DNA from 4 places in the Leuconostoc aquikimchii genome. Region 1 is predicted to be linked to each of the others. Evidence: riboswitches for the same ligand, from Rfam matches in the RefSeq annotation. Region 1 holds a riboswitch; each other region holds the start of a gene.

Region 1 (2,206 bases):
GGGTCAACGTTTGCAAATGGTTCATCTAACAATAAATATTCACTATCTGCAGCTAAAACGGTGGCTAGTGCCACTTTTTGTTTTTCGCCACCAGATAAGTGCAATAAATCATGATGCATATAAGCTGTCATACCAACACTTTTCATAGCATCAGTGATACGCTTTTCAATGTCTTCAGGCTTAACCTGTAAATTTTCTAGGCTAAATCGTAATTCTTCAAAGGGGGTTCTCATGACAAATTGCCGTGTTGGATTTTGAAATAGGTAACCAATGTGCGCCACGCGTTGATAAGGCACAATGTCATGAATGTCATAACCATCGAGGGTTAATTTACCAGTCAATGTGCCATCACTAAATGTTGGATACAAGCCAGATAATAATTTAAGCAGCGTCGATTTACCACTACCACTGGGACCCACAAGTAAATTAAAGCTGTTGGGTCGTAATTTGAGTGAAATATCGGTTAACACTGGTGTTTCGCGATAAGCAAAATTCACATGGTCAACCACTAAATCAGTCACGATGCAAAACACCAGCCTTTTCAATCAGTTTTTGGATAGCAACAACTAAGACACCACCAAAGAACAAAAGTGAGATAAAACGTGTGATGAACAAGGCGATTAATAGACCAATATGGTAAGAACTGTACCCATCACGGAAGGCAGACCAGATAAATGTCACAATTGTTCCGGTGATTGCTGAGGCAAAGATACCACGCCAACCCCAATTTTTGTAACCTAAAACAGCAAATCCTGCTTCGCTACCGATACCTTGTACAAGGCCAGATAACAAAGTTGCGACACCCCATTGACCACCAAGTAACATTTCAACGGCAGCAGCAAAGAATTCACCCAAAACGCCAGCACCTGCTTGACGAATTAAAATACTAGCAAGTGGGCCGGCCATCATCCAGCCACCAATGAGTAGCTCATTTGCAAAGGGCGCTAAACCCAATGGTGTTAAAGCAGCTGATAATAAATTATAAATTGGGCCAAGTACCCAAAAAATAAAACCGATAAAAACGGCGACGAATGCCAATAACAACACATCACGGAGTGCCCAACGTGTTGATTTTGACTTTGAAATAGTTTGCATAAGATTATGCCTCCAATAAATTTTTTGTAGTTGTTATTTTATGTCTGGTATACAAAATGGTTTAAAATTGAAATCTCTCTTTAATGGTGCTTTCTAGGCAAATAAAAAACTCTTGGTTCATTTATGAGCCAAGAGTTTGCCTAGTACAACATCAAAAAAGCAATTCTCCCTTCGCTGGTATTAACCAGATCAGGTTCAATGGGTGTTTCTCAGCCACGTGGCACCCCAGATTGTTAAATATTAAACTACAAGTTAAATTTAACATAATTTTTTTGATTGTGCAACTATGTTAAAATAAGTGTTAGAAAGTAGTAACGGTTATCTAAAGAAAAAAGGTGATTTTTATGCGTCAAGTAGTTTTTTATGGTGCTATAAGTTTGGATGGCTTTTTGTCTGATGAAAATGATGATTTGCAGTGGTTGCTGGATACCAACTTAAATGGTCAATCAACCTACGAAACATTTGAAAAACAGATTAGTACATTTGTAATGGGGCGAAAAACATTTGAAGTAGCACAGCAAATGATGGGTGAAGAAGCGCTTTATGCAGGTAAAGAAAAAGTCATTTTTTTGCGTGGCGACCATACGAATCAAAAAGACACGACCTATGTTTCGGGGGATGTCGTAAATATTATTAAAAATTATCAAAAACAAACGGGTGACAACATTTGGATTATTGGTGGTGGTAGTATTTTAAAACCGTTGCTTGAGGCTAATATGGTGGACGAATTCTGGATACAAATTGTGCCTGTGCTACTTGGACAAGGGAAACGATTGTTTGAACCTGGGAGCTATCGCTATCGTTTACAGGCGGTTGAAACCACACAACTTGGTGAAATGACAGAAATTCACCTTAAAAGAGTAAGTGACATATAGTAATCGTTTTATATAAAATATTCTAAAAATCATTAAATGCTTATGCATTTTTTTGATTTATTAGTATTACAATTTATCATATATAATAACTACTTGCAGTGAGGAAATAAATGTGATCTAATTAAAGAATCAAAGAGATTCGAGGCAAGATCATGATTGGAAACGCTGAAAGTTATTATTTACCGACATTGTTAGCATTACGTAATTTAGGTGGTCAAGCTACTCCAAAGGAAGTA
Region 2 (2,206 bases), 1.2 Mb from region 1:
TTGATGAGTCACGTCGATGAATTAAGTTATGAATGATAAATTACAACCAAATGATTTACGTAGTTTTATTAATCAAGATATGCGTTTCAAACGTGCAGAAGCACTGCTGAATAATCACTGGACGTCATTATTACTACCTGATGGTTGGGGTGTGGATATGATAACGGTAGCAGACATTACTTTTGCACGACATTTAAGTCATGCAAAATTGTTGCCCACAACGATTGATTTGGCAACGTTTGCTGGCGTAAAAAAATTTATGAGCGATAATCAATCACGATTGTCACCGAATGTTGTGAAACTATTAGAGGAGCCTTTCTTATGAAAATTAATTTAATATTAGCACCTGAACAAACACCAGCAGAATTGTTAACCTTGCAGGCTATAAAACCAGATAAATTCTTTTATTTGGGGAAAGAGTCACAATTAGCAGGGACAAATGTCCTGATTATTGCGTCACCAGACTTAGTGGCACATTTTAAACGGCCGATGTCATTTGATAGTTTGGTGACTAATGGTCAGTTTCGTGGTGATGTTATGCATCAAATTGCTTTTCAAACGAAAGATCGTAATGATGAATTAATTACACAGCTCGTACCTGAAAATGCCATTCTTGCTCAAAATAGTAATGGCAAATCTGAGTATATGTTATGGAGTTTTTGGCCTAGTCACACCGCGTTGGCAGCTTTTTTAACTAGCGATATGTTTAATCAGATGAAACAATTAATGAAAAATCCTTATACAACCAGTTACATTCATGTCAACTCGGCAGAACAACTGTCTTTGACACATCAAATGCGTGATTTTGATGATAAAAATTGGTGGGGATGACAGGTATCTTGCATAATTACCGATTCTAAGCTACAATAAGTTCATAAACTAAATAAATATGTCTGGGGTGCCATTTGGCTGAGAAACACCCATTGAACCTGATCACGGTAATGCGTGCGAAGGGAGATACATTCGCGCTTACTAATTTAAGTTTTTTGCTTACTTTTTTAGCCGTTGACTGATTTCCTTTTGTGAATTCGGTCAACGGCTTTTTTATTGTGTGAAACCAGGCAATACAAGGAGAAAAAGTTATGAAGTTATCAGAAATAAAAGATAAGAAACCACTTGTGTTTAACTATGCAAACTACGTGACACCACAGTTTGTGGCTAATGTTATCAATGTTATTGGTGGGTCACCTATTATGGCGCGTGAGCTAGAAGAATTTCCAGACTTGGTTACTGCAAGTGATGCTGTTGTTATCAACAGTGGCACTTGGCGACGTTCGGAATTACTCGAAACCATTAAATTAGCACAATTAGCAAATCACGCTGGCAAAGTTGTTGTTTTGGATCCAGTTGCGGTGGGTATACCCTCACGAAGCCGTCCAGTGGCAGCGCTTATGGCGGATGCACACGTTGATATTATTCGTGGTAATGCAGCTGAAATTGCTTGGTTTGCTGATATTGACTTTGCTAGTCAAGGGATTGATGCGACAGGCAACGGAGATGTTGAAAAAATTGCGCGATTGGCAGCCAAAAAAACGGGCGCAATTATTGCTTTAAGTGGCAAAACAGATGTTATTAGTGATGGTCAAACGACTAAAATAATTGACGTGGATGTGCCACTTTTGGCAACAAATGTTGGGACAGGGGATGCCCTCTCAGCGTTAATTGGCACTTTTAATGGTGATAGTGTTTCAATTGAAAATACACTGCGAGCAATGGCTACAATGAAGTTAGCTGGCGTGAAGGCGAGTGAAAAAGTTAAAACACCAGGTTTTTTTGTTAATCAGTTGTTGGATGAACTATTCTTATTACAAGAAGACGAACTTGACGCATTTATTAATCGCGAGGTCAATCATGGTTAATGACACATTGCAGGTTTTGACAATTGCTGGAACGGATTCCAGTGGCGGTGCTGGCGTATCGGCAGATTTGAAAACGTTTATGGCACAAGGTGTTTATGGTGCCAATGTCATTGTTTCTGTTACAGCACAGAATACGCTTGGTGTTCAGTCTGTTCAAATGATACCATCTGAAGTCATCACACAACAGATACAATCAATCGCTGAGGATTTATCTCTTTCTGCAGTGAAGACTGGCATGCTTGGTGACGTTCAAACAGTGAACACTGTTGCCAAGGCGTTAAAAAAATATAATTTTGGTAATTATATTTTAGATCCTGTTATGGTAGCCAAAGGTGGGGCTAAGCTGT
Region 3 (2,206 bases), 710 kb from region 1:
CATATGCGTTTAAATCCAGATGACATACAACAAGAAATCTATAATTTAATTCTGAATCCTGCCACAAGGGAATGGGAACGCGATTTGCTAGTACAGGCAAAAGACGACCAGTCTGGCGTACGTTTTAATGAACGCCTTGATGTACTAAATAATGGCCTGAAACCTTTAGCTACAAGAAATAATTTGACACCAGATGTGATGGATTTTTATTTAAAAATAAATGGGCAACCACAAAAAGATTCGCAAGATAAACTGGATCTGCATGCTGCATCAAATCCACCTTATCAAGAGCGTGCAATTTTTGCTGGTGGCTGTTTCTGGTGTATGGTGGAACCTTTTGATACACGTCCTGGTATCATAGCGGTTATTTCAGGTTATACTGGCGGTAACTGGCAGTCACCTACTTATGATCAGGTTGTTGGGCAGTATACTGGACATGTTGAAGCAGTTGAAATATTATTTGATACGCGATTGATAACTTATCAACAATTAGTTACTATTTATTGGCAGCTGATTGATCCAACTGATGATTTAGGTCAAATTGATGATCGTGGTGATAATTATCGACCAATTATTTTTGTAAATAGCGCGCAACAACGACAAATTGCTGAGCAATCAAAGCAAGCAATCATTGCGTCGCAACGTTATTCACGACCAATTGTGGTAGCAATTGAAAGCGCCACCACATTTTGGCCGGCTGAAAACTTTCATCAAGATTTTTATAAAAAAAATAAAGTGCGTTATCGAAAAATAAAGCATGCACGACAACTATATTTGTTTTTACAACGCTTAACTAACAAGGCTCATAGAATATTTAAAAAATAAATCGTATATTAATTTGATGTGGCTGATGCGCGAAAGATAGTTATATGATACAATAGTTTTTGTACTAGGGGCGCCGGAAATGGCTGAGAAGAACCCTTTGAACCTGAACCAGATTATACTGGCGTAGGAAAGTGCTACACTGATGACTTTTTAGGTAGCATTTTTCTCTAGTATGAGAAAAATGCTTTTTTATTGTGGTGAATTTATAATGCAATTGTAACATCACTTTAAAAAAACAATCCGTATCAGTGACGATAGTTTTGAGAACTAAACCAATCATATTAGGGAGCTCATATAATGACTGTACAAATCAAGAAAATAACTATTGTGACAATCATGGTAGCATTAGATGTTGTGTTATCACCAATTTTTAGAATAGAGGGCATGGCACCAATGTCAAGTGTGATGAATATTATTGCGGGTATCCTATTAGGACCGTTTTATGCTGTGATTATGGCAATCATTACTGGTGTTATTCGAATGATGGTATTAGGTATACCGCCATTGGCGTTAACTGGTGCGGTTTTTGGTGCTTTTGGTGCCGCAATTTTTTATAAGTATGGCCATCATATTTTTTGGTCTATGTTTGGCGAAATTTTAGGAACAGGTATCGTAGGTTCGTTATTATCATACCCAGTTATGGTTTGGTACACTGGTTCTCAGCAAAGTATGTACTGGTTTATTTATACGCCACGTTTTGTTGGGGCAACTTTGATTGGTTCAGTCATCGCTTATTTTATTTTAGGTAGGTTAACAAAAATTTCTGCTTTTAAAGATGCACAAAGCATATTTTTACATTAAAAAAATGCACGTCATTATGATGAAAAAGTGTCGTTAACTTGCTAGACTTTAAATAATTTACGGGTTACGATAGAAATATGGAAAAAAATTTGAGTCAAACAAGTGTCATGTGGTTTCGTAGGGATTTAAGAATAACTGATAATGTGGCTTTGGCAGAGGCAATAAAGTATAGTGACAAGGTGTTACTGATTTTTATTCTAGATCCACAGCAAGTAAATAAACGAAGTACGGTTAATCAAAGCGCATTTTTTGCTAGTGTTAAACAATTGAAAGATGATTTAATACATAAAGATATTCATCTTCAGATTTTACAAGGTGATTTAATATCGGTTTTTAGCAAAATAAAGCAGTTGCTGCCTAACTGGCACAACCTTTATTTTAATAATGATGAGAATGGTTATGGTAGGTTACGAGATCAAAAAGTGGCAAAATACTGTCGAGAAGTGTTAGGTGTTAGCTCACATTCATTTGTTGATTATAATTTACATGGGGCAACTGAAATTAAAAAAGATAACGGGGAAAGCTATAAAATGTTTACCCCATACTTTAAAAAATGGCTTCAGTTACCAAAAAAAGCACC
Region 4 (2,206 bases), 540 kb from region 1:
ATGTGCCCAATATCGAAAAACAGTTAATATTACTCAGTGAAATTGGTTTAGATTATTTACATTTAGGTGAAACCACACCAAGTTTATCTGGTGGCGAAGCACAAAGATTGAAATTAGTTAATCATTTAAATAAGACACAAAATAATACCCTCTTTGTCTTTGACGAACCTTCTGTCGGGCTGCACCCACAAGATGTGCAAACCTTACTTGGTGTAATTAACAAACTAAAAGAAAAAGGCGCCACTGTCATCATCATTACCCATGATCTTGATTTGATGACTAACGCAGATTACATGATTGATTTAGGACCCAAAGGCGGATCAACTGGTGGGCAGTTAATGGCTAGCGGTGAACCAAGTCAGTTAGTTAAAAATCCTATCAGTCTAACCCTGACGTATCTTAAAGAACACTTTAGTCACTTTGGCTTAATTGGAGAAACATGATGATTATTTTCTCAACAGCGTACACTCTCAGTACCAACAATAAAGTAAGTTAACGTCCAATTTTTAGAAGCTCAAAAGAAAAAAGTTAGCCCATGAAAACCATAGTATACGCTCATTCTTGGGAATAAGCGTATACTATGTCACGATAATCAATTAATTTGACACCCTACCACTTGATAGAGTTGTATAAAGAATCTTTCAACACAATCTTTTCTCTCGAAGAACTTAAATTATATGGCGATGGCAAGACACCGTGCATTTTTGTGACAGAATTGATTTTTTATATTTCCTATCTGGTAGTCCAATTTATAAGCAATGTTAAAAAATTTTGCTTATTCAGAAGAAAAAAATCACTTTTTAAAATAACTAACTCACATTTTTAATATATGTGATAAACTATAAAAGTAAGATATCTGGGGTGCCTTGAGCTGAGATCATACCCATTGAACCTGATTTAGTTAACACTGACGAAGGAAGATGTTTATAAATTGATTCATCAAAAAAGTATCATTTTTTTGATTGGAGATTTCATTTTCAACTTTTGTCTCAAGCCCAGCTCAATTAGAGTTGGGCTTTTTTCTGATATTTTATAAAAAATAAAGATGGAGAATAATACAATGAAATTTAGTGAATTAGCACATGAGGAAACAAAAGAACTTTGGCAATCCAGTAAAAATCATCCTTTTATTAAAGGCATTGAAAACGGTACATTACCCTTATCAGCCTTCAAGGCCTATCTTTTACAAGATAATTTTTATGTTCAAAACTATCTTGCAATTTATGATAAAATACTATCAACTACAGACGATAATAAAATTATTCAAGAATTACAGTCAGGTATCTTAGCAATCAACGATTATGATGTGACGCAGCAAAAAAACATTTATAAACAACTTAATATCACAGAAAAAAATATTCATGAAACGCACATGTTACCAACAACATACCATTACATTTGCCATATGCATCATGCATTTAATGAGTACAATGAAATTCATGCTTTATCAGCATTATTACCCTGCCCATGGCTATATTTAGAAATATTTGAAGAAATGTTAGCACGCAAAAATTATTTACAGGGTTCAGAACAAATCTATATTGACTTTATAGAATCTTACGCTGATTCAAATTTCCAAAAATATGTTCATAAAATGATTGCGTTGCTTGATGATTTGGTGGCTAATCGTTTCAATGAAATCCAATCAGACATTCTTTTACAACAATTTGTGTATAGCAGTGCAGAAGAATTACGATTTTGGCAAATGACGCTTCTCCCTGAACAATGGGAAAAATATTCAATAGCCCAGTCATTTTAAAAATAATTCTTCTCACCGGCTAACCGCAATTTTAACTAGAAATATTATTGCGCCTAAATCAATCGTTTGAACTCATTTGTTCTATGGTTGGTCGGTTAAGCTACGTATATCTTACGCTGAAAGGAACAAGTTCATACCTATATTATTTTAGATAAAAACCTAGAAAGAAAATCAGTCGCAATTTGAATATAATTGCCCCCTCAAAAATTATTTCTAACGCAACTTTCATCTCATAAAAAATTGCATATCATAGTCTGTAATATTCAAATAATCATTTTTAAATGGACCGGAAATATCATGAAATCCGTTTTTGAGATAAAATTCATGAGCAGAAGCTCTGGCTGTCAAATTTACTTCGTCATAACCGCTTTTTTGATAGTCGACAATTACTTGTTTGAGCAATAAAGACCCTATGCCTTGCTTCTGAAAATCTGAGTCAACAGCGAA

Evidence for each region. A riboswitch is a leader RNA that binds a small molecule or an ion and turns the genes downstream of it on or off. The one in region 1 is predicted to bind thiamine pyrophosphate.
Region 2: another riboswitch for thiamine pyrophosphate. It lies ahead of thiM (hydroxyethylthiazole kinase); the one in region 1 lies ahead of AB3K24_RS07780 (ECF transporter S component).
Region 3: another riboswitch for thiamine pyrophosphate. It lies ahead of thiW (energy coupling factor transporter S component ThiW); the one in region 1 lies ahead of AB3K24_RS07780 (ECF transporter S component).
Region 4: another riboswitch for thiamine pyrophosphate. It lies ahead of AB3K24_RS05210 (thiaminase II/PqqC family protein); the one in region 1 lies ahead of AB3K24_RS07780 (ECF transporter S component).

The regions. Positions count from the first base shown of each region.
Region 1 is NZ_JBFPER010000001.1:1,591,592-1,593,797, reverse strand. Features, by position in the region: gene AB3K24_RS07785 (ABC transporter ATP-binding protein) at 1-521, opposite strand, end outside; gene AB3K24_RS07780 (ECF transporter S component) at 514-1,095, opposite strand; TPP riboswitch at 1,244-1,333, opposite strand; gene AB3K24_RS07775 (dihydrofolate reductase family protein) at 1,440-1,970, shown strand; gene AB3K24_RS07770 (restriction endonuclease) at 2,123-2,206, shown strand, end outside.
Region 2 is NZ_JBFPER010000001.1:418,622-420,827, forward strand. Features, by position in the region: gene AB3K24_RS02130 (hypothetical protein) at 29-325, shown strand; gene AB3K24_RS02135 (hypothetical protein) at 322-831, shown strand; TPP riboswitch at 885-973, shown strand; gene thiM (hydroxyethylthiazole kinase) at 1,083-1,859, shown strand; gene thiD (bifunctional hydroxymethylpyrimidine kinase/phosphomethylpyrimidine kinase) at 1,852-2,206, shown strand, end outside.
Region 3 is NZ_JBFPER010000001.1:884,410-886,615, forward strand. Features, by position in the region: gene msrA (peptide-methionine (S)-S-oxide reductase MsrA) at 4-825, shown strand; TPP riboswitch at 882-972, shown strand; gene thiW (energy coupling factor transporter S component ThiW) at 1,123-1,626, shown strand; gene AB3K24_RS04410 (cryptochrome/photolyase family protein) at 1,704-2,206, shown strand, end outside.
Region 4 is NZ_JBFPER010000001.1:1,056,252-1,058,457, forward strand. Features, by position in the region: gene AB3K24_RS05205 (AAA family ATPase) at 1-443, shown strand, start outside; TPP riboswitch at 848-936, shown strand; gene AB3K24_RS05210 (thiaminase II/PqqC family protein) at 1,061-1,759, shown strand; gene AB3K24_RS05215 (GNAT family N-acetyltransferase) at 1,985-2,206, opposite strand, start outside.